2 linked regions of the Bdellovibrio bacteriovorus str. Tiberius genome follow. The protein of the gene in region 2 interacts with the protein of the main gene of each other region in a pairwise test. Links are inferred from orthologs where the notes say so. Each region holds a gene or a part of one and is shown on either strand. Other genes may lie near its edges. The genes, in order: dnaX and dnaE.

The links.
Region 1: the proteins of dnaE (region 2) and dnaX interact in binary tests that used the Escherichia coli proteins (3 or more experiments, as listed by UniProt). The link is inferred for Bdellovibrio bacteriovorus str. Tiberius from one-to-one orthologs.

What each region holds. Positions count from the first base shown.
Region 1 is NC_019567.1:3,819,610-3,831,038, forward strand. The notes cover bases 4,456-7,414. They hold dnaX (DNA polymerase III subunit gamma/tau), read left to right. Parts: upstream 4,456-4,995; coding sequence 4,996-6,834; downstream 6,835-7,414. Other genes in these bases: BDT_RS18100 (YbaB/EbfC family nucleoid-associated protein), read left to right, coding at 6,848-7,171; recR (recombination mediator RecR), read left to right, coding at 7,227-7,414. In the rest of the region: BDT_RS18075 (hypothetical protein), read right to left, coding at 1-2,263; BDT_RS18080 (lipocalin family protein), read left to right, coding at 2,491-3,060; BDT_RS18085 (hypothetical protein), read right to left, coding at 3,029-3,967; BDT_RS18090 (hypothetical protein), read right to left, coding at 4,025-4,390; more of recR, read left to right, coding at 7,415-7,841; GTPase MglA, read left to right, coding at 7,841-8,434; quinolinate synthase NadA, read left to right, coding at 8,540-9,505; BDT_RS18120 (4'-phosphopantetheinyl transferase superfamily protein), read left to right, coding at 9,512-10,048; BDT_RS18125 (hypothetical protein), read left to right, coding at 10,119-10,511; BDT_RS18130 (hypothetical protein), read left to right, coding at 10,628-11,377. UniProt on the Escherichia coli protein: Part of the beta sliding clamp loading complex, which hydrolyzes ATP to load the beta clamp onto primed DNA to form the DNA replication pre-initiation complex.
Region 2 is NC_019567.1:2,133,902-2,146,510, reverse strand. The notes cover bases 1,414-5,552. They hold dnaE (DNA polymerase III subunit alpha), read left to right. Parts: upstream 1,414-1,812; coding sequence 1,813-5,352; downstream 5,353-5,552. Other genes in these bases: BDT_RS10255 (hypothetical protein), read left to right, coding at 5,355-5,552; BDT_RS10265 (hypothetical protein), read left to right, coding at 1,414-1,740. Outside these bases: guaA (glutamine-hydrolyzing GMP synthase), read left to right, coding at 1-677; more of BDT_RS10265, read left to right, coding at 772-1,413; more of BDT_RS10255, read left to right, coding at 5,553-6,527; BDT_RS10250 (hypothetical protein), read left to right, coding at 6,541-7,470; BDT_RS10245 (substrate-binding domain-containing protein), read left to right, coding at 7,700-9,364; BDT_RS10240 (LLM class flavin-dependent oxidoreductase), read right to left, coding at 9,361-10,371; BDT_RS10235 (hypothetical protein), read right to left, coding at 10,477-10,875; BDT_RS10230 (lipoprotein N-acyltransferase Lnb domain-containing protein), read right to left, coding at 10,875-12,609. UniProt on the Escherichia coli protein: DNA polymerase III is a complex, multichain enzyme responsible for most of the replicative synthesis in bacteria. This DNA polymerase also exhibits 3' to 5' exonuclease activity. The alpha chain is the DNA polymerase catalytic subunit.

The sequences.
Region 1 (11,429 bases), 1.7 Mb from region 2 along the record:
CACGTTGCTCACCCACCTGCACTTCTGCAGAGACTTTCTCAAGTGTCGGCACAATAGCGGTTGTATCTACCTTCCAAAGATACACTTTCATATCAACATCCAAACCGCGGAAGTAAACCGTGTTCCCGACCCAACGGAAGCTGCCGGCGTTCTGTAAGTTCGATGCCACAAGCGTGGTTGTCCCAGCTCGGCGCAGATAAAGGTTTTTCAACGACATTGAACTGATGTGATAAAGAAACTTGTCCTCTCGGACTGTTCCCATCACACCCGAATCCTCGTTATTCAGCACGGTGGCGGTTCCACCAGAAAGCATAATCGGTCGATCGGTGAACATACCGCCAAGTCTTGAGGGTGAACGCCCGGTGAAAATAAAATCCTGAGTTCCAGTCAGTGCCGCGCCAATACCGCTGAACATATAACCCCGAACACTGTCTCCGACCAAGCCCCATTCACGCTTCAGCAGCGGTTCAAACTGACTGCCATTATAGGATATCAACTGCACGGCAAATGAAGAGGTGCCTGGATGTTCCCACAGCCCCCCGGCGATTCTGACATGAAGATGGGCCGATGTCGCAATAAGGATTCGAGAATTACGAACCTCGATAATACGTGTGGAGCTTTCATTAAAGAATGCTCCGGGAATCTGGATGTATTTCAAGTTTCCGTTGTTATATTCAACCAAGTAAGGCTTTGCGAGGCTGGCCGTATGAATGTAGATGTCTGAGCCCTCTTTGTTCACATCCAAAGTGCGACGTACCGTGCGCGAAGGCATATTATAGTCGCCTTCAAAGATATAATCATCGGATGAGACACCACTGATAGCAGAGGTTCCACCGTCTGTACCGTCACTTCGATACAATTGAACTTTGCCGTCAGTACCCACACCAAGGAAGAACATTTCTCCTCCGCTTTCACGGATCGAGTGCGGCTGAAAGACATTGATTCCAGGATCATCGACAGCCAATGTGCTGGCGTTGATTCTTTTCAGAGAGGTCAGGCCTGTCACCTGATCAAACACCGGCAGGAAATAGTTATTGTTCACATAAGCATGCTGAACCCAGTCCAGACGCTGAATTTTGCCGGCAATATTACCACCGTACTCACGATCAATGAACGTGTCCACCAAAGTGCCCTTGGTAGTGGGTCCCGTAATGTTATAAAGATAGCGACCGCCATCAGTGCTTGAGATCAGCGCGGCATTCTGACCGGCAAGCACACTGGCATTTCCAATACTGGAAAGATTCGCCTCAAGTGTCGCAGTCTGAGTGGCCATGTTCACTTTCACGATACGTCCGTCCGTGAAACATGTGGTGGGTGGGCAATAAAAGAAGGTGCTGCCATTGATGCTCTGCACGTCGGCACCAAACTCAGGCCAGGGATCAAAATCGAAACCCAGACTTGTCACCGCATTATTAGTGGATGTTGCCACTTTGACGATTTGATGAGTTGCAATCCCACTCGGGTTCACATTGGCACGGAAGTAAAGGTCCCCATTGTAACTGATCGCCCCTGATAAAAGACGGGTCACGGACCCATCCACCGTCGGCGCCTGAACAACACCGGCAATGACCTGACGAAGAGATCCTGAACTGTCGACGATATAGGATTTTCCCGAAGCGTTGTATATTCTAAGAGCCGTCTGCCCCGTGTCCACGCAGTTTGCACCGTCCACATAGTAGAGTCGGCCATTCTGGGCATTCAGCGGCGCCACGCCGGAGTTCATAACAAAGTAGGCCCCTTGATTGCCATCCGGATAAATGCGGAATTCAAGTTTGTTTTGCACGTCGATATTCATTCCAGCACATTGCAAAGTATCCAGACTGAACGTGCTTTTATTAATCGAACGGATATAAGAACGCACTGTGCCCGCCGAAATCTCTTCGTCGGTCATAATCAGAACGTGAGTGGGAGTGGAGGCCAGATGATAGTGACTGATAACATTCAACCCCAAAGCCAGCTCACTTTTCATTGCACCAGAAATCTTCACAACTTTACGTCGCATATTATCTGTGCTTGACGGCTGAATGAAATAATAGCGTTCAGGAGAAATGCTGCCAAAGTGGCCAGTGATTTTACTTAAACTGGAAGGAAGATTTTGCTGAATGAATCCCGCATCGATAGATCCAAGTGGTACCGGCGTTGTGGGAATAGAAGTCCCCGGAGCTGGCTCCGTCACTGAGAATGGCATTTCGGTAAGGGTCGCATCCAACGAGCACCCCGCCAAAATCCAGGCAGTAAGAACTATCAAGACATTCAAAAACATTCCAGCACCTTGAAATAGTGTTCTAAATACCTATCGGCTGGCCCGAACGATCAACGAAGTCAAAACCAGAGGATTTCTTTAAGAAAATGTTCATTACCTCGTTTATGCGGAAAACAGGCTTCTTTTGGGGGTTCCTCTCAATTTGATACACATGTCTTTTAACACCGGATCAGGTCATCGCCCGACGAATAAAGTATAAAAGAAGATTCAAACACCAAGGAGTTTTCATGAAGCCACTGCTGTTGTGCTTGCTGTTGTTTTCTTCCACGAGTTTTGCCTTCGCCGAGGATCTGCCGGTGGTGGAGCAAGTGGACATCCCCCGCTATATGGGAAAGTGGCACGAGATCGCCTCGATCCCTCAATCTTTTCAAAAACAATGTGTCAGCAACACCACCGCCGAATATGAATTGCTGACCGACACCAACGAAGTAAAAGTTCTGAATTCATGTCAGACCATTAATGGCGATCGCAGCCAATCCGAAGGCCGTGGCAAAGTTGTGGATCCCACGACGAACGCCAAACTGAAGGTGACGTTCGTAAAAATTGGCGACCGCTGGATTTATATTTTCGGAGGCAAATATTGGATCATCCGTCTGGATGAAAATTATCAATTCGCCATCGTGGGACACCCCAGTCGCGATTACGGCTGGATTCTGTCACGCACTCCGGATCTGCCGGCAGCGACACTGAAGGATCTGACGATATTTCTGCAGGACAAGGGTTATGATCCGTGCAAGTTCCTGACAACACCTCAAGACGGAGGCCTTACCGAACAAAAGTCCCTTTGCCAGTTGTAGGCAGCAGGCTTTCAAGCTCGCGAATCAGATTCTGGTTGGCGAGCTCCCATTCGGGCTCTTCTTCATCCATCAAATCTTCAGCTAGCATGCGAAGCACAGAAAACAAAATCCAATCCGCCATTTCACCGGCCTGAACCGAAGTTTCCGGCCACAAATGCCGCCCCACGAACGCCCTGGTGGGCGCCAGTTTCGCGTGATCTTCCGTCATCAGATGCTGCCATTTCAAATCAGGATCGGCAGAAAAGTCGCGCATGCGGATATAGTTGTATTGAAAGTCATCAAGCCCGTCATGATAAAGCGCCTTCACCATCGCCCGACGATCATTGAAGTGATACACGGCCAGCACATCAGCGAAGAATTCAGAATAAGCCCCCATACGCGAACTGATATGTGAAAACTCGGGCGAATAGTAAAGCGCCGTGGAATCACCAACAAAGTGAACATCTGAAGCCCCCTTCAAGATCGCCAACTTGCGCGCCGAGAGATCATCCAGTTTCGCAAAAAGATTTCTGTATTCATCCCCGGAAGCTTTACGAAGAGCCTGATGAAAAATCGCATGCCCATATTCATGCGCGGCACTGACGTACAAATTTGAAAGCGGGACTTCATACGTGCGCCCGTACTTGCCATAGAAGACCATACGATAGGGCACCTGTACGATGAACCCATTGTCGAAACTGGCATTGTCTGAAGGGCCGCCAATCACAATGTTCACAGCAGCGGTGGATTGAAAGGTCTGCGCCATTTCATTGAAGATGTCCGAAAGATTCGCCGCCAGTTCACAGTCCTGGTGCTCAAGAAAGATCACTTCACGAACAACACCACTGACGCCTTTGCAGGAACCCACGGTGGCCGCTTGCGCCGGAGTGACAGAAGAAAGAAGAACGGAAACAAAAAAGCTCAACATGCCCCGAGAATATAGACACGTTGAGCTTGGTTCGAAATAGGTGTGGAAAGAATTACCCTATTTTACCTTAACTTTAATCTTGGCGTTGGTTTTGGAACGACAAGTGGACTCCATAGCAACGGTAGAGCATTCCATTTTTCCGCAGCTCAAGGTAAGGACACGGTTTTCTTTGTTCAGGTCTTTGGTTTCTGCTTTCCAGTCAGCGCAGGCTCTTTTCCAGTTCACGCGGGCTTCTTTCAGAAGTGGAGCCGCATCGCCCTCGATTTCGTCTTCGCTTTGGATGACTTCGAATTCGTTTTGGGTTTTAGAGCCTTTTTTGATTTCAATAGTGGTGTCGCCATCAGCCGGGATGTCTTTCACGCCGACAGATTGAGCAAAAGCAAAGGAGCTGATCAGGGACAGGGAAAGGATCAATTTCATCATAGGATTCACCTCAGGTAAGTTGAATAATCCTCGCGCAAGGAATGAGGAACAGCAAGCAACGACCCACCCCAACAATTCCCAGTTAACCCTCTCCCCCGGTCCCCATCCCCGGGGGAAAGGGGCAAAAGCCCCAGCCGGGACAAGGGGCAGCCGCCCCAGAAGGCGGCGCCAAAGGCCAGCCAGAAAAACCGCGGCGCCCGCAGGGCCAGCCAGAAGTCCCCCAAGCACCACCGCCCAGTTATCCCATTCCCCAGTATTTTCGATAGCTTCGGGTATTTCAGTTAGTTTGGGAGGGGAACCCCCGAAGGAGGGCCTCTGGCGGGGCCACGATGGCCCGAACCGGGGCAAAGCCCCGGCGCCAGCAGAGCCCGGACGGCGTGCCCGACGAAGCGGGGTTCCCCTCCCAAACTAACTGAAATGCGCGGCGAGTTATCGAATGTAATCCCCCCACCAATGGGATACATCCAGCGGTGGCCGGGTCCCATACAATAGCTTTCTTGACGAATCCCGCTAGGTCCGGAAGGAAGCAACGGCACTCGAGGGACTATGTGATATGGGGTGCTCGGCCACTTTTTTTCCTGTTTCATGATCTTGAGGGGTGGATTTTGTCTTATCAGGTGATTGCACGCAAATGGCGTCCCCAATCATTTACCGACGTTGTCGGGCAAAATCATATTACCCAAACGCTTTCCAATGCCCTTAAAAACGGTCGCTTGCCTCACGCCCTGCTTTTCACAGGTCCGCGTGGCACAGGAAAAACCTCTTCCGCTCGTATTCTTGCTAAAGCCCTTCGCTGCCCGAATGCCCAGAACTTCGTTCCATGTAACGACTGTTATTCGTGCAACGAAATCGCGGGCGGTTCCAGCATCGACGTGATCGAAATCGATGGAGCTTCCAACAACGGTGTGGATGCCATCCGTGAACTTCGTGACACTGTGGCTTTCATGCCTTCCAGTGGAAAATACAAAATCTATATCATCGACGAAGTGCACATGCTTTCCACCAGCGCCTTCAACGCCCTGTTGAAGACTTTGGAAGAGCCGCCGTCCCACGTGGTTTTCATCATGGCGACCACCGAAGTGCACAAAATCCCGCAGACGATTCTGTCGCGCTGTCAGCGTTTTGATTTCCGCCGTATCTCCACCCGCTCGATCACCGAGCGCCTGCAGCTGATCTGTGATCGCGAAGGCGTGACCGCGGATGACGAAGCCCTGTGGGTGGTGGCTCGTCAGGGTGACGGGTCCATGCGTGACTCGCAAAGTTTGCTGGATCAGGTGATCACTTTTGCAAACGGTCCTTTGACCCGCGCCAGTGTGGTTGAAATCCTGGGTCTGACGGACCGGGCTTTGCTTTTTGAAACTTTGAATGCCCTGATTGATCGCAACTCTCAGGCGATTTTGAAAGTGATTGAGAAAATCGCTGCGGCCGGTTTTGAGCCGCACTTGTATTCTCAGGATCTTTTGGAAATGATCCGCAACCTGCTTCTGATCAAGGTGTCTGAAGCGCAAGCCAGTCAGATTCTGGAAATGCCGGATTCTGAACTGCAGGCTTTGAGCGAAATGGCTCAACGTCTGCCGGAAGAGGACATTCACATGCTCTTCGACATGGCTTTGAAGGGTGGTTCGGATATTCCGCGTGCTCAGGATCCTCGCATTGTGCTTGAAGTGACTTTGCTGCGCATGGCTTCGGCTCCAAAACTTGTGGACCTGAAGACGTTGTTGCAAGGCGGATCTGTTCCCACTCACAGCGCAGGTGGGGCCAGGCCCTACGTTCCGCCGGTAAGCCTTCCAGTCAAAGGACATGATCGCATCGAAGAATCCCAGAAGGTTCTTGATGGCCCGACAGGTCTTGAGGCGATGAAGGCTGCATTGAATAAAGCTTCTTCTGCCGCATCTTCTTTGAAATCCAACCCAGCTCCTGCGGCAAAGCCGGCAGCGACCGCTCAGGCACAGACTCAGGCTCCTGTGGCTGCAGCTGCGCCTGCGACTCAAGCAGCTCCGGTTGTTGAAAACAAACCGAAAATTGCCTCTGGTTCGAATTCCAAAGAGCGCTGGGTGAACTTTGTTGAACTGCTTCGTCAGGACGACGCTTTGTTCGCCGCAAAAGTGGAAAATTTACTGTTTGTTAAGGAAGAGGGAAAGCTGATCAGCCTTGGCGTTCCTGTGAAATTGGCCTTCCTGAAAGACCAAATGGCTGACGCCCAAGTGCGCAAAAAACTACAGGGATTTATTGATTCGTACTGGGGTGCTGGGTATTCTTTTGAGGTATTGATGAGTCGTGATCAGGTCGGCGAATCCGCCCAAGCCATCCAGCAGAAAAAAGTGCAGATGGCCGAAGAGGATCTGCGCAACAAGATCATCGAAAACCCCATGGTTAAAGCCGCTCAAACCGTGTTCAAGGGACAGATCAAGTCCATCGTTGAACTGAACAAGCGCGGCCACTAAAAAAGGAGATTTTATGAAGGGTATGCCCGGCGGAATGGCCCAGCTGATGAAGCAAGCCAACCAAATGCAGATGAAAATGAAGAAAGCCCAGGAAGAACTTGCAAAAGTTGAGTACGAAGCTTCTTCCGGTGGCGGCGCTGTAAAAGTAAAAGTGAACGGCGACCACTTGATCACTGCATTGACCATCGACCCTGAAGTTTTGAAAGCTGGCGATGTTGAGATGCTTCAGGACATGATCCTGTCTGCAACCAACGAAGCAGTTAAAACAGCCCGTGATACTTCCGCTAAAGAAATGGAAAAAATCACTGGCGGTCTAAATATCCCAGGAATGTTCTAGGGGCAACAGCCCACAGTGCTGAGGGCGCCACAGGCGTCCGAAGCTGGAGTAGTAAGTGTTACATATTTCTGCCCTTGAAAAATTAGTCCACGAGTTGAGCCGTCTGCCTGGTATCGGGCCGAAGACTGCTCAGCGTCTGGCTTATTACATTCTGCGTACCGGGAACGAATACCCGGAACGTTTGAGTGAGGCGCTTTTGCGCGTCAAGGCTGAAGTTCACGACTGCCCAACCTGCTTCAACTACACTGACACGGATATCTGCCGCTATTGTGAGGATTCTCACCGTTCGGATGAATCCATCTGTGTGGTTGAAGAGCCCTCCGACATCATGAGAATTGAATCTTCAGGCGCGTTCCGTGGCCGCTACCATGTTTTGCATGGAGCGATTTCTCCGCTGGAAGGCATCGGCCCTAAAGAATTGAAAATCAAAGAGCTGATCGACCGTGTTGATGACGGTTTGAACGGCACCAGCCCGGTTATCAAGGAAATCATCCTTGCATTGGATGCGGACCTTGAGGGCGACACCACCATTTTATACCTGGCAAAGCAGCTGCAGGGCAAAGGCTTGAAACTTTCTCGCATTGCCCATGGAGTTCCTATTGGCAGCGACATCGATTTCGTAGATGATAGAACGATGGGTCGCGCCCTGCAAAACCGCGTGGAGCTGTAATGTCCTTTATTAACTACAATGCCAAAGAAATTCACTGCAAAGTCGTGTACTACGGCCCATCCCTGGGCGGTAAAACCACGAACATCCAGTGGGTTTACCAGAAAACAGCCGAGGATCAAAAATCCAAGCTGGTGGCATTGAATACGGACATCGAGCGCACCCTGTTCTTTGACTTCCTCCCATTAAATGTTGGCGACATCCGTGGATTTAAAACCCGTTTCCACCTTTACACTGTTCCAGGTCAGGTGGTTTACGATGCTTCCCGCAAGCTGATCCTGAAAGGATTGGATGGCGTGATCTTCGTGGCGGACTCCCAGATTGAACGTATGGACGAAAACTTAGAGTCCCTGCGCAATCTGGAACGCAATCTGGAGCAACAAGGCTACGACATCCGCGAAATCCCGCTGATCATGCAGTACAACAAGCGTGATTTGCCGAACGTGGCGTCCCTGGCAGAGCTTAGAAGTGCTCTGAACCCTTATAACGCCCCTGAAATCGAAGGCTGCGCTTCTGAAGGCCGTGGCGTCTTTGAATCGCTTAAAACCGTTTCTAAATCCATTATCAACGTTCTTAAAGGCGGCACCACTCTGTAAACCTTGGCCGTCATGGCTGGGCTTTTGTGGGGTTGCATTTCGTTCTCTTCGTGCTATATGAGGCCCATCTGTATTCATTTGGGTTACAATAGGCCCGAGGTAGATATGTCTTATGATATTGCTGCTGATATTCAGCGCCTGAAAAAAGAAAAAAACGCCGTCATTCTGGCTCACTATTATGAAGATGGTGATATCCAGGACATCGCCGACTATGTCGGTGACAGCTTCTATCTGGCCAAGATGGGCCAACAGGTACAGCAAGACACCATCCTGCTTGCCGGCGTTGTGTTCATGGCCGAAAGCGTGAAGATCCTAAATCCCACCAAGACAGTTCTGGTTCCGGACATGGAAGCCAGCTGTTCTCTTGTTAAAGGCGCGCCTTACGATCAGTACCTGGCGTGGCGCCGTCAGCACCCGGACGGGATTGCGGTGACCTACATTAATTCCAGCGCGGAAGTGAAATCCATTTCTGATGTGATCATCACTTCTTCCAATGCTCAGCAGATCGTTGAATCCATTCCGAAAGACCGCAAGATTTTGTTCGGACCGGATCAGCACCTGGGTCGCTGGTTGATGAAAAAACTAAATCGTGAGTTTGTGCTGTGGCCAGGGGCGTGCGAAGTGCACGTGCTGTTCAATGCCCGCAAACTTCACGAACTGATCGCCCAACACCCGGATGCGGTGGTGATTGCGCACCCTGAGTGCGATGAATCCGTGTTGCAGTATGCTTCTGTGGCAGGCTCCACTTCCCGTTTGCTGGAAGAGGTTCAGAAAAACCCGGCGAAGAAATTCATCGTGGCCACTGAAACTGGTATTTTCCACCAGATGCAAAAACTTCGTCCGGACGTGACGCTGATTCAAGCGCCGGTTCTGGATGCCGGCTGTTCTTGCAACAACTGCCCATACATGAAGATGAACAACATGGAAAAAATCAAACACGCTTTGGAAACATTCCAGCCGCAAGTGGGCCTGGATGAGGCATTGCGCCTGAAAGCCAAGGTGTCTTTGGATCGCATGATGGACATCACCAGCGGCAAACCTGTCAGCTGGCCTGCGGAATTCACGGTTTAATCCTTTATGGACTCTTTGGTTCTTTCCGAACAACTGACAGAGTCCGCGCGAAAGCTTCTTCAGTCTCCGGGTTTGCAAATTCATGCCCGCCCGGAATGGGGAAGCCACAATCCCGCACATCGCGAACTGATCCGTGCGGAAATTCAAAAGCTGCTTCCTGAAAACTGGCACTCTTCCACTTCCCACACGGAAGGCTTGGGTGTCATCATGCTTTCGGCTTCGCCAATTGGTGTGGATGTCGAAGTCACCGTGCGTGTGACTGACAAAACCGTGTCCCGCGTGTCGTCACAAGAAGAACTGACCGAGGCGCCAAGTGCTGCGGCCTTGTGGTGTGCGAAAGAGGCGTGTTTTAAGGCGCTTCGTTCGTATGATCAGCCGTCGGTGATCTCTAAAATTTCTATAGGGTCGTGGGAAAATATAGATTCTCAGACTGAGACATTCCGTCTTTCAAACCCTGAAACGTTTAATTCCTCCTCTGAAAACAGGGGTGTGATGATGAAAATTTCCACCTGGAGTTTGGCCTTTTTTATTTTTCCCTCTTAACTTTGGTCGAGTCCTGCCGAAGAGTTTATTAACCGACGCTAATGCAGTTTGTTTTTAAGGTAGGTGAAAAATGGGAAGTTCAAAATACAACCGCAGAGTGGCTCCAAGGACCGAAGTCTCTCCCATTCATATTTCGTATCTCACTTCACTGGATGACTTTGCAAAGATCGCAAAGAACAGTGAGATTGTCGAAGCCTCTTCCACCGGACTTTTGCTTCTGGTGAAGCGCGAGGATCTGATTCCATCAGCCCTGCGCAAGACGCTGACGCTGGATTGCCTGATTGGCGACCGGGTGTTCATGCATCTGGAAGAAATGAATCTTGAAATCTCGGGCGTAATTACGCGCACGCAGCTTCTGGGCAAGAAGGGTTTCTATGTGGCTGTGGACTACAGCGACGAGGCTCCGGAATACTGGCGTGAGTGCCTGATGGATCTCTTGCCCCGTCCGGGCGAGCTTGATTAAAACACCACGAAAACCACCAGTCGCGGGGTCGAAAGATCCCGCGATTTTTTTGCAATCTTTTCAGCCAAATGCCATTTGATTGGCCGGTCCCTTAAACGCCCTTTAAGATCCCGCCCATGAAACTTTGGCTGTTCACCCTGACATTCCTGGCAGTGCTGGCTCCGTCCCACGTGGCGGTTCAGCGCGTGTTGTGCCCGGCTCTTTTGCCGGTCAATGCCAGCGCCTCTGTCAGCGAAGGACTTTCCGAAGATCAGCTGAATCAGCTGCTGGCGCTTTTCCAAAAGTCTTATCCCGATATCGATTTTCAATCCAGCTGGTACAACGACACCATCAATGCCCAGGCTTTGCGTTTTGACGAGTCAAAACTGATCATCGTCTATGGCGGTTTGGTGCGTGAATCCACCACCACGCCTGACAGCTTGGCGTTGATGATCTGCCATGAGGTCGGTCACCACAAGGGGGGCGCGCCTTATTTCAGAGATGCCGATGGCCGGGACACCTGGGCTTCGGCTGAGGGCGCTGCGGATTATTATTCCATTCGTGGCTGCTTCACGCGCATTGCCTCGATGATGAAGACCCCGGCAGCGCGCCTGTCGGAACGCGATGAAGCCTTGCTGGAACAAACCTGTGCTAATTCCGCAAAGCCCACCGTGTGCCGTCGCGCCTTGCAGTCCGGCGCCCTGATGGCGAAATTGCAGTGGAATGTCTTTCCCAACAATCAGCCCGTTCCCGCTCTGGATGCCGAAGACAGCAATGTTCCGGCGACCACCTTGCTGGGATATCCAAGCCCGCAATGCCGCTTGGATACTTTCCGCGCCAGCGCTTTGCTGCAAGAACGCCCGTCTTGCTGGTACCGCCCTCTTTAAGGCATCAGGTGTCTTATATTTTGACAGCTCCGTTTCTTCAGATCGAAGCAGG
Region 2 (12,609 bases):
GTAAGTCTGATCCTGAAGATAAACGTAAAACCATCGGACGCGTGTTCATTGAAGTCTTTGATAAAAGCTATGACCACAAACTTCCTATCAAGTGGCTGGCGCAGGGAACACTTTATCCGGATGTGATTGAAAGTGTGTCTTCGGTGGGTGGCAGTGTGACAATCAAGTCGCACCATAACGTGGGTGGCTTGCCTGAGAAAATGAAACTGGGTCTGGTAGAGCCTGTGCGTGAACTTTTCAAAGACGAAGTGCGCGCCTTGGGAGCTCAGCTGGGGCTTCCGAAAGAAATGCTGTGGCGTCATCCGTTCCCGGGTCCGGGATTGGCCATTCGTGTGTTGGGTGAAGTGACGAAAGAAAAACTACAAATTCTTAAAGAAGCGGATGATGTTTATATTTCAGAGCTTCGTCGTCGCGGTCTTTATGAGAAAATCTGGCAGGCGTTCTGCGTTTTGCTTCCGGTAAAGACCGTGGGCGTTCAGGGTGACTCTAGAACTTACGATCATGTTCTGGCATTGCGTGCAGTCACCTCCAGTGATGGCATGACCGCAGACTGGTATCCATTCGAATTCCAGTTCCTGCGTGAAGTCTCGAACCTGATCACTAACAAAGTCAAAGGCGTCAACCGCGTAGTGTACGACGTCACCAGCAAACCCCCCGGCACCATCGAGTGGGAATAACCAAAAGGTACCTGAAAAAAGCAGGTACCTTTTTTGTTTGTCATGATTTTTGTGTAACTCCTGATTGGGGGTTGGTTTTGTTAGCCTTCTTGGAATGAAAACAAAACACATCCATAAAATCTCTAAGGGCATCACTTTACTTATCGTTCTATCCTGCGTGGCGGCTTTGGCTGCCGCGGGGCAGATTCTGTATGAAAGCTCTGGCATTTCCAGTTTTAAATTGAAGCAGGCTGAAGATGGCAGCCGGGTGATTCAACGCACGTCGCAGGATTATCAAACCTTTCGTTCTTACTCGGAAGTGGACGGAGATCAGCTGTATTTGGTCGGCAGTGCCAAAACCACCGAGCAATATCTGAGTGCTGAAGGTATTTCCGGCAGCATTTCCTGGAGCGTTCGTAAAGGGGAGCGTCTGGAGCAGGTTCTGTGGGGCAAATCCGAGGTCGCGACAGAGCTGAATGTGCACGACAATTATCCGGTGCTGGTTTCGGGCTTGGGTGGATGCTGTGCTGAAGTGACAGGTTATCGTCTGTTCAACCTTGAAGACGGACGTCTGCTGATGTCTTTCAATGATTTCAAGTATCGCCAAAGAGTGACTCAGCCTTTTTCATTAGAAGTCCCCAATTCAGATTTGGCGGTTCGTTATATCGGTCTGATTTCCCAGGATAGCACCCGCGATCGGGATTTCGTCACACCTGCTGCGGGGAAAAAGGCGGTTTTACTGATCAAATACGCCAATGAAATGCTTCGCCAAAAATTGCAGGTGGATATGGAAGTGGCTGATGGGTATGCGGCCAGTGTTTTGGATGTAAAACTTGAAAAAGACCCGGCAGCGCCGAACAGTGATAAAATCGAATTCCGCGACGATCAGGCAACGCTTTGGAATATCGACGGGGCGACCAATCCGGCTCAGGTTTCCGGAGTTATTCTCACAGTCACGATAGATGCGGGGCTGGGGGCGAAAACTATCAAAATTCCCGTTAAAAACGACAGATTGGATCTGGGGTCTGCTCAAATTCCGGGCGGAGTTTCCATTCAGCCGCTGGTGCAACTTGGGGTCTTTTAACGCGCCGGGCGAACTGTGATCTAAACGCCCCCTTTTATTGAAACAAAAAGGGGGCTAAGATATGAAATTGTCATGTCTTTTGTTCATCTACACGTCCACTCAGAATATTCCCTTTTGGAAGCCGCTTGCCGGGTCAAAGCCATTGCTAAAAAAGCAGCGGCGATGCAGATGCCTGCGGTGGCTCTTACTGACAACGGCAACATGTTCGGTGCTGTTGAATTCTTCTTTGCCTGTAAGGACAACAACGTAAAACCAATTCTGGGTTTGGATGCGTACATCGCGCCAGGATCTCGTCTTGAAAAAAAGCAGGACCGTGATCAGGTCAACACCGGACCACGCCGTCTGGTGTTGCTGGCGCAAAACAACGATGGCTATCGCAATCTGTGTAAACTTTCTTCCATCGGTTACCAAGAGGGCTTTTACTGGAAGCCTCGTATCGATTACGAAGTCATTCAGCAGTATAACGAAAATCTGATCTGTCTGACGGGCGGCTTGCGCGGTGAAGTTGCAGAGTCCTTCCTGCGTGAAGGGCCGGATGCGGCTTTGGCGAAAATCCGTCAGCTGAAAGAAATCTTCAACGACCGCCTGTATCTGGAGATGTGCCGAACAGGTGTTGCCGAGTGGGATCGCCTGAATCCATTCCTGCTGGAAGCTTCCAAGATCACCGGAGTTCCTGTTGTGGCGTCCAATGATGTGCACTACATGACTCAGGATGACCAGATGGCTCAGGAAGTTCTGATCTGTATCGGGTCGAATAAAACTTTGAGCGATGAATCCCGTTTCCGTCTGGGCACGGATGAATTTTATCTAAAAAAACCAGAGCAGATGCAGGAGCTGTTTGCGGATGTGCCTGAGGCCATCTCCAACACACTTCAGATCATGGAACGTTGTGATGTGAAGTTCAAACTGAAAGATGATCAGGGTAAACCGATCTATCACCTGCCGACATTCCCGACAGATGATGGTTTGTCTTTGAAAGAAGACATCGCCCGCAAAGCCAAAGCTGGATTGCTGGTGCGCTTTGAAGAAGCTGCCGCACGTGGCGAGATGGTGCCGGAAGACAAGATTCCAGAATACGACAAGCGCCTGGAATACGAGTTGGGCATTATCGATCGCATGGGCTTTAACGGTTACTTCCTGATCGTCCAGGACTTCATCAACTGGGCAAAGGTGAATGACATTCCGGTGGGTCCGGGGCGGGGTTCCGGTGCCGGTTCCCTGGTCGCTTATGTTCTGCGAATCACGGATTTGGATCCACTTCCTAACTTCCTGTTGTTTGAGCGTTTCCTGAATCCAGAGCGTATTTCCATGCCCGATTTCGATATCGACTTCTGTCAGGATCGTCGTCAGGAAGTGATTCAGTATGTAACCCGCAAGTATGGTCAGGAATCCGTTTCTCAGATCATCACCTATGGAAAGCTCCAGGCCCGTGCCGCCATCAAGGACGTGGGGCGTGTATTGGGTATGACATTCCCTGAAGTCGATGCGGTAACAAAACTTATTCCAGACAAGCTCGGTATCAATCTGAAAGAGTCCATGGAAATGGAACCTCGTATCGGCGAGATGATGGAGATGAATCCAACGGTGAACACCCTGATGGATCTTGCGCAAAGGGTTGAGGGTATGGTTCGCCATGCCGGTATCCACGCCGCCGGGGTTATCATCGCCGATGGTCAGCTGGTTCGTCATGCTCCGCTTTACAAGGGCGCTGACGGCGAGCAGGTCGTTCAGTACGACATGAAACACGCCGAAAAAATCGGCCTGATCAAGTTCGACTTCCTGGGTCTGAAGACCCTGACTCACATCAATCACGCTTTGAAGCTGATTCTGAAAAACCGTGGCAAAAAAATCCAGTCGCAGATGATTCCGATGACGGATGCCGCGACTTTCGAAATGATGTCACGCGGGGATACGGCCGGGGTGTTCCAGTTTGAGGGTGAGGGCATCACCGATGCCACCCGTAAAATCCGCCCTTCTTCGTTTGCTGATGTCACTGCGATCACGTCGTTGTACCGACCGGGTCCAATGGCGAACATTCCGGACTTTACCGATCGTAAGCACGGTAAGGCGCCGGTGGAATACCTTCTGGAAGACACCCGTGAAGTTTTGTCTGAGACCTACGGGATCATGGTCTATCAGGAACAGGTTATGGGTATCGCCTCGCGCATTGCCGGATATTCTCTGGGTGAAGCGGATATGCTTCGTCGTGCGATGGGTAAGAAAATCAAAGAGGAAATGGATCAGCACCGCGAACGCTTCATGAAAGGGGCGATTGAGCGCGGGCATGACAAACAACGTTCATCGGATCTGTTTGATCTGATGTATAAGTTCGCCGATTACGGTTTCAATAAATCCCACGCTGCCGCGTACTCGGTCGTCACTATTCAGACGGCCTGGTTGAAATGTCACTATCCGGCTGAATTCTTTGCAGCTCTGCTTAGTACCGAGCTTTCCGACACGGAAAAGATCGTAAAGTATTCCAAAGACGCCACCAAACGTGGGTTGACCGTCCGGTCCCCAAGTGTGAACTATTCGGATTATCTGTTTGATGTTCATGGCGACGAGATTTACTTCGGTCTGGGGGCGATTAAAGGTGTGGGACAGAATGCGGTCGAGGCCATCATCGAGGCCCGCAACAATCTGCCAGACAAAAAGTTCACCACGCTGGATGAATTCTTTAATTCCATCGACACCCGTCGTGTGAATAAAAAAGTGATCGAGTGTCTGATCAAAGCCGGCGCCTTTGATGGTTTCGGCGCGCACCGTGCACAGCTGGTGGGTGGTTATCAGAAGTATCTGGATCGCGCCATCGGTCTGCAAAAAGACCGCGAAATGGGTCAGTCTTCATTGTTTGATCTGGGACCTTCGACGGAAACCAAAGTGACTTTGGAGGAAGTGAAGCCCTGGGCGCGAACAGCCTCTTTGACTTACGAAAAAGAAGTTCTGGGTTTTTACCTGAGTGATCACCCGTTGAAGGGTTTTGACACGCTTTCTGAGCTTTGGACGACGTGCAAGGTGATTGACCTGCCAGCACAGATGCCAGCTCCGGGCAGTCCGGAAGCTGAAGCCCTGAAGGCTGCCAAAAAAGACTGGAAAAACCGTGATGCGGGTAAAAAACGTGTCGTGGTTGCGGGGCTTATTACGGAGCTTCGCGAGCTGATCACGAAAAAAGGAACTCGCATGGCGTTCGGCAAGGTCGAGGACCTGACAGGCAACTGCGAGTTGGTGATCTTCCCGGATTCTTATGCGCGTTTTGAAGCGCAACTTCGCGATGAAAGGCCTGTCCTGGTCGGGGGTGGTCTGGAAGTGGAGGATGGTTCGGCCAAGATCATGGTTGATACTGTTTCTCCATTGGAAGATATCCTTAAAAAAACCAAGCGAATGGTACTAAGATTGGATAAGATTAATCCTGATGATTACCCGCGCCTGCAGTCTTTGATGAAGGACTATCCGGGGACAACCTCGGTCAGTCTTGAAATCGAGCTGGGTGAGCTGAACCGCCGTGTCCTGATGGAGATGGAAGAGGCTCAGGGGATCAGTGTGAATAATGAATTCTTTGAAGGCGTTCATTCCCTGTTTGGAAGAACGGACTTTATCGAGTTGAGGAGCTAGGAATGCGTTTAGTAAGTGTGGTTGCAGCAGCATTGATGAGCATCGTAAGTGGCACCGCCCTGGCCCAGCAGGCAGAACTGGTGGATCGCACCTATTCCGGTGTATCCAAAGAAACCAACCCGCAGGTGGCAAAAAGAGTCATTCAGGATGAAGCGGCTCAAAAAGTCTCTGAAGAAATCATTCAGGAGCTGATCGGTAACGACCGCTTTCTGAAAAATAAAACCCTGATTCAAAATAAAATCATCCGCAATTCTGCGCGCTACATTCCATTTACGAAGCCGTCGGCGCTGACTCAAAGCGCGGATGAATTCAAAATGTCGGTGGCGATGAAAGTGTCTTTGAAGGATCTGAAACAGATGCTTCAGGACAGTTCCCTTTTGAATGAAAACGAAGCGGTGCCGGTGGTGCTTCCGCTGGTCAGCTGGCAGGACCGTGTTGAAGGTCGCAGCTATCGCTGGTGGTTGCCGTTGGATAAAAATCCGCAAGGCTTCCTGGTGAAGGAAGGCCGTCTGCTGGAAGAAGCCCTGCGTGGAGCTTTCCAGAAGAATAATTTCTATCTGATCAAGCCGATCGAAGCGGGTTTGGCGGCCAGTGTTCCGGCGGACTTCCAGAATGAAAAAGTCGGTGGCGAGGACGCTCAGTTCTTTGCGCAGTACTTTAACGCTCCAGTGGTGGTTGACGGCCAAGTGAATCTGACCAAAGGGGAGCGCAACAACTTCCGTATTGAAATCAAGCTGACAGCTTTGCAGGTCAGCAACGGCCGCGCCATTGCTGATGTGTCCCGTCGTTTTGATACGGATTCTGGTTCTTTCGAAAATGCGATTGATAAAAAATTGCGTGAGGTTCTGGAAGGCACAGCCAATGATCTGGCAGTGCAGGTGATGGATGCATGGCAAAGAGGTTCTGTCGGGACTTCCGTGATCCGTCTGACCATTCAGGGCCGTCAGCCGCTGCCGGTTCTTGAGGGTGTGAAAGAAAAAATCCGCTCGCAATTGACTCAGGTGAAAAACATCCGTGAGCGTCTGGTCAGTGCTGACAGCGTCAGCTTTGAGGTCGACACATCGGTGCCGGCTTCGGAGCTGGTGGGTAAGCTTGAAACTTTGGATATGGACGGGAAAAGGCTTTCCCGCGTGTCTGAAGGGCAAAATGAGATCGTTTTGAAGTGGGCTCAGTAGGAAGGGACTCCTGGTGAAAAAGTTATTCTGTCTGGCAATTGTTTTCTGTGTGACTGCGTGTGCAACTTTGGATCGCAGTGCAAATCCCACCACCCGCCGGGAAATCAAAGATGTGAACTATGAGGCGCGCAAGGATGATTCTGCTCCTCGCAAGCGCATGATGGTTCTGCCGTTCCTGGATGCTGGTGACAAACGCCCGCAGGAACTGCGTGATCAGGCTCGTGCTGCTTTTATTGCTGACTTGAATCGCACAGGCGAAGTCATTGCTCTGGACAGCCGTGAATTGAAAGTGGATCTGGCCAAGATGATTGAAAATGGTCAGTACAAGCTGGCAGAAGTCGCCAAAGCGGCCCAGGCTCTGGGTGTGAACACAGTTCTTGAAGGCAAGATCATCGACATTCGTATCAAACGCAAAGCTGACAACGTGGGCGTGGTTCGTCATTTGACCACGGCATTTGAAGTGGTGGCGCAGGTGCGTGTTGTAACTGGCCGTGCGGGCCGCGAAGTGTTTAACACGGTAAAAACTGTCACCGTGGAAGAGCAAGGTGTGCGTGTCGCGGAACGTGTTGAAACAGACAAATTCCTGGCAAACAACCCGGATATGATCACAGTTTTGGTAAAAGATGCATTCCTTGATTTTACTCCGCAGGTGTTGGCGTCTTTGGATAAAGTCACTTGGGAAGGACGCATTGCTGCGATCAATGGCGACAGAATTTATCTGAATGTCGGCAGAGTTTCGGGTCTGCAAGTGGGAGATCTTTTGAAAGTCACTGAAGACGGTGACGATGTGTATGACCCTGAAAGCGGTGGTCATATCGGTCGTGTTCCGGGCAGATTGAAAGGAACACTCGAGGTCATCAGTTACTTCGGTAACGATGGATCCATTGCCGTCATACATTCCGGCTCTGGATTCAGAGAGAATGATCGCATTGAGTTGTATTAACGTCGCGGATATTTGCGGAACATCATGGTTCCGCCTCTTGCTGTAAACATAATTTATTTTCTTTCATTAACAGGTCGCAATTCTAAATTGCTTATTTGGAGCCCATAACAGCATCAGATATACTCGCTGTGTGGGCACAAATACGTTTTGTTTTTTTATCAGCGCATTTCTTTTCTCTTTTTCTTCACACGCTTCAACAACGTGGAATGTTCCTGCATTATACTGGAGCATGAAGATCGAAGGCCAGGTGGCCATGCGAAAAGGCTTTGAAGAAGAGATCGAAAAATTCAACAAATCAAATTCTGATAAAATTAAAGTGATTCCTTATGTGGCTGGCGAAGGTCGTAAAGGTATTTTGAATCAGACGACCCAGCTGGATGACGCCCTTAAAAAAACTCCGAATGTGATTGTGATTCAGCCGACCGACAACTCGGCTTTGGCGCGCGGTCTGCAAGAGGCCAATACCAAGGGTATCCCGGTCATTGCGTACGATCAGTATATCGTGAACGGGAACCTGGCGTCGTTTTTAACCAGCGACAACTATCAGGGTGGTCGTGACAATGGCGACTATATCGAAAAGACTTTTGAAAAGGGCACCACAATCCGTATTGTGGTCTTTGAATACCCGCAGGTGTCTTCCACGATGGATCGCGTGGATGGGTTCTTCGATTCTCTTCGTGAACACAGTCGCAACTTCAAAGTTCTGAAGCGTTATCAGGCCGTGGATCCGGCATCGGGCGAAGTGGCAGTAAAACAGTTCCTGAAAGACTTTCCGGAAAAAGGCAGCGTGGATCTGATTCTGACCGTAAATGACGGGGGTGGCATCACGATCGTGAAAAGCCTTTGGGAGAAAAAACGCACCGAGATTCGTCATGCCACTTTCGACGGTGATCCGGAGTCGGTTGAAAATATCAAAAACAAAAGACTGACAATCATCGATTCCGCCCAGTTCTGTGCGGAGCTGGGGCGCGAGACGGCGCGAAACCTGATTGCTTATCTTAAGAAAGAAAAAGTCCCAACCAAGAAACTGGTTCCCACTTTTCCGGTGACGGCTCAGTCGGTGAAGGACTATCCGGGGTGGATGGGACGTCCTTCTTCCAAGTATGTGACGGTGACGCCGGAAAAAACTCCGGTGCCGGTGAAAACGAAATCCATTCCGACATCTTCTACCAATCGTCTGATTGTGAAGATCGGCGTGGCGCCGCTGTGCCCGTATCTTTGCGAAAAAGGCCCGGGTGTCTGGGGTGGATACATTTATGACATTCTGAAAGGTATCGCTCAAGAACATGGATTTATCCTGCAGATGGAAAGTATCGCCAACACCCGATTGGTATCAAACCTTCTGTCGCGCAAGGTGAATTACATCATCGTTCCTTCCTATATGGTTCGGTATCTGCCGAACATTCGGATCGTGGGTCCTGACTTGGGCATGAGCTATCTGGGCGCTCTGGTGCCTTTGAATTACAAAGATTCCCTGATCGACAGTGAATCCATTTCCACTAAAAAAATCGTTTATGCCGATGTGGGCAGCGAAGGCAGTGCGGAAGTGTTTTCCACTTCTGGTGGATCCCGCGTGATCAAGCTGACAGGTTCGGATGTGGCAGATCGTATGATCAAGATGATCAACGACCGTCGCGTGGATCTGGCGCTGGGTGATTACAATCTGCTGAGCTATTCTATGGGTCGCAAAGTGGGTGTGAACCTGAAACTGGTGCCGACTTCATTGACTGGCTTTAGTTCTTTGGTTCTTGTCAGTGTACCGAAAGAGCCCGAGTTTGGTTCTGTTCCTCAGCACCTGCAGAACTGGTTCCTGCAGGCACGTCAGAGTGGTGAATTGGAAAGTATTTTGAACAAATACAATCTGAAAGACTGGCACCTGATGTCTCAGGATTAGCTTTTCCAGGCTTCCGCGGTCAGTTCAAACGAGCGCAGACGATCAGCATGATCGTACATATCAGACAAAATCATCACTTCATCAGCACCGGTGCGCTGGATAAATCTTTCCAGCCCCGCTTTGACTTCGTGTTTGTCGCCGATGATGGCGTTGCTCAATTTACTTAAGACAATTTCTTTTTCACCCGGGCGCCAGATTTGTTCCATGCTGCTTACGGGTGGCAGCAGATTCACGCGCTGATTGCGGATGATTCCCAGAAAACGCAGATACAGGGTTGTGGCCAGGCGCTGGGCTTGTTCAGTGGTGTCAGCGGCAACCACCTGCAGGCCCACCATCACATAAGGTTTCTTCAAGTACCGGGATGCCTGGAATCCGGAGCGGTAAATATGGATCGCTTCTTCCATTTGTTCCGGCGCAAAGTGTCCGGCAAAGGAATAAGGAAGTCCCATGACTGCTGCCAGTTGGGCGCTGTAAAGGCTGGATCCCAGCAGCCACACCGGAACTTCGGTTCCCATCGCTGGAATCGCACGCACACGTTCATGCCCGTGGCTTTTTGCAAAGTATCCGATCAGTTCGCGCACATTTTCAGGGAAATCGTTTTCGTTTCCCTGCATATCGCGCCGTAAAGCATGCATGGTCAGGCGATCTGTGCCCGGCGCACGTCCCAACCCCAGATCAATACGACCCGGGTATAAATGCGCCAGCGTGCCGAATTGTTCAGCGATCACCAAAGGCGCGTGATTTGGCAACATGACGCCGCCAGAGCCCACACGGATGGTTTTGGTTCCACCGGCCACATAGCCGATCAAAACTGATGTGGCAGAGCTGGCAATTCCATCAAGATTGTGATGTTCGGCCAGCCAATAACGGTTGTAGCCCCATTTTTCTGTGTGCTGGGCCAGATCCAGAGTGTTGTGAAATGAGTCCGCGACGGATTTACCGTCGATGATGGGCGCAAGGTCCAGGACAGAGAGTTGAATTTCGGAAAGCTTTTTAGTATCAGACATAGGCACATTATAGTCCTGTCTGTCTGAAACAACAACTCGTATCCGAAATAAAAAAAGGGACTGATTTCTCAGCCCCTTTTTCGTGGTCCGAAGTAAAAACCTGAATTACAGGCTTTCAGATCTTCTCATAACCAAATAAGCCACTTCCTGATCAGAAAGCTCAGCGGAAGCTTCCACTTGCGCACGCGCCAGGAAATCACGCTCATAGTTCATTGCCTGCGCCAAGGCTGGAGTCGGCTCGCCGCCTTCAGCAAGGAAGGTTGCAGCATCCTGGTCAGCATACAAGTACACAGCTTGAGAATGGTTGGCTGTGATATCGCTCATGAACAAAGCTGCTGTGGAAAGCAGCAAGCCTGCCAATACGCCGTCACCGAAATCGCTGTTGCCATGGTGACCACCGTGGCCACGGCCGTGCTCTGGGCGCGGTCTGTGGTGAGGGCGTGCCATCGCGGATTCGATGCCAATACCCATGATCAGCAAAGAGACCAGTACTAGTTTTTTCATTAAAACCTCCTGCGGTTTGTTAGTAGTTCTAGGTTCTGTTTAATTCCAACAAGCTCCTGGTCAATGCCCGGGAACTTTTTCATAACCAAATCTTTGTAAGCTGAACCCCATTTGATGCCTTCCTGCAGTCGCAGGGTGACTTCTTCATCCGAAACCACCTCGGCAGCCACGGGCACGCCGTAACCACCTTGAGCAAGTCTCCAGGGCAGGCGATTTTGTGAAGCCTGGTTGATGCCGGCAATCACCTGAACAAAGGCGGTCTCGCGATTTTCGCCCTGGAGCAGGCGGGTGATCAGCTTGCCTTGCAGTCCCTGCTGTACAAGGTTGGCGTACTTTTCCAGAATGTAGGCGTTGCCCAGGTCTTCGAAGGTTTCTAGCGTCTGGTACACGTTTGTACGCTCTGAAGCTTTGGAGTATTCCGCCCACTCGGACAAATCACGATATCCCACGAAGAACGGGCGCATGTGATTAAAGGCCTTGTCCAGGGATTCTTTCTGGCTTGGGAAGAAATAGCCTTTGCGTTTGGCGTCTTTTTCGTCTTTCAAAAGACCTTCATCCACCAGGTTGTGCAGTTTCAAATTGCGATACACACCCAGCGGACTTGCCGCAAAGGTGTCCTGATAAGAATGACTTTTCGGCAAAGCCGAGCGCATCAACTGATCTGTTTCCGAAGCACAGTTGTTGGACAGGAATTTATAGTCACCAGCATAGCTCCAGTAGTGCTCAAGCGCGCTTTCCACCAGAATTTTCTTTTCAGTCGCAGAGATCTTCAGTGGCAGGCTGATCAGGTCGCGCCACTGGCCCCGAGTGTATTCATCAATCACCTCATTCATTGAGAACGTCATGATTTGGGACGGGTATTTACCAGTCAGGCCATCCCAGTAATTCACGATTACGTCATCAATGTTGGCGCGGTAACTTAACACCACATGGAAAGCCACATCCGCCAGGCATTCTGGTCCTACAGTTTTGCGGGTGGGGGCGCACACCACCAGGCGAAGCATCGAGTGCCCCCAGCGGCTCATCATCTCTTCACCCTTGCTGGCAAAAAGGAAATGGACTTCGTAGACCTTGGCAGGATCGATGTCGATCTTCCAGGCGCCGGTGCTGGTGTAAAGATGGGTGACGGGGGCGCAGTTTTCGGCAGTAAAAGGGACAAATCCGGTCAGGCGTTGGAAGTAAGTGTGGAAAGAAGGTTTACGACACTGATAGCTGGGATCAGTCAAAAACTGAGTGAAGTTGTAAGCAAAGTGTTCGTCCGGCGAATCCAGTTCGTTGATATTTCCGACACGCACAGGCAGTTCGTTTTTGCTTTGAATGCGGTTCCCTTTAAAGTCAGAAAGATTCTTGTAAGACGGGGATCCCGAAACGCGGTACGAGCTTTTCAAATAATACTGGCAGATCGGAAACAGATTGCCGTTCTGGCGATCTGTTTCATGTTGAAATTCACAACTTGAAAGAGCGGCCTTATCAGCGGCATTGTCCCAGTGTTTGTCAGAACGGTCATAAAGGCGGGAAATCTCAAAGATCAAAGCGCGGGCCGCGATATTCTGAATACTGTCACCTGAACAAGGGGATTTGGCTCCCTTCAGATAAGGCAAAAGACCTTTGTGAAGAAAGATGCGCTTGCGGAACTTGAGAATGCTGCTTTTAACCAGGTCTTTATAATTCACATCTTTGCTGCACAGGTTCCCCGGGAGCGCACCCATGTCTTTAAAATCAACTGTTTGTGGG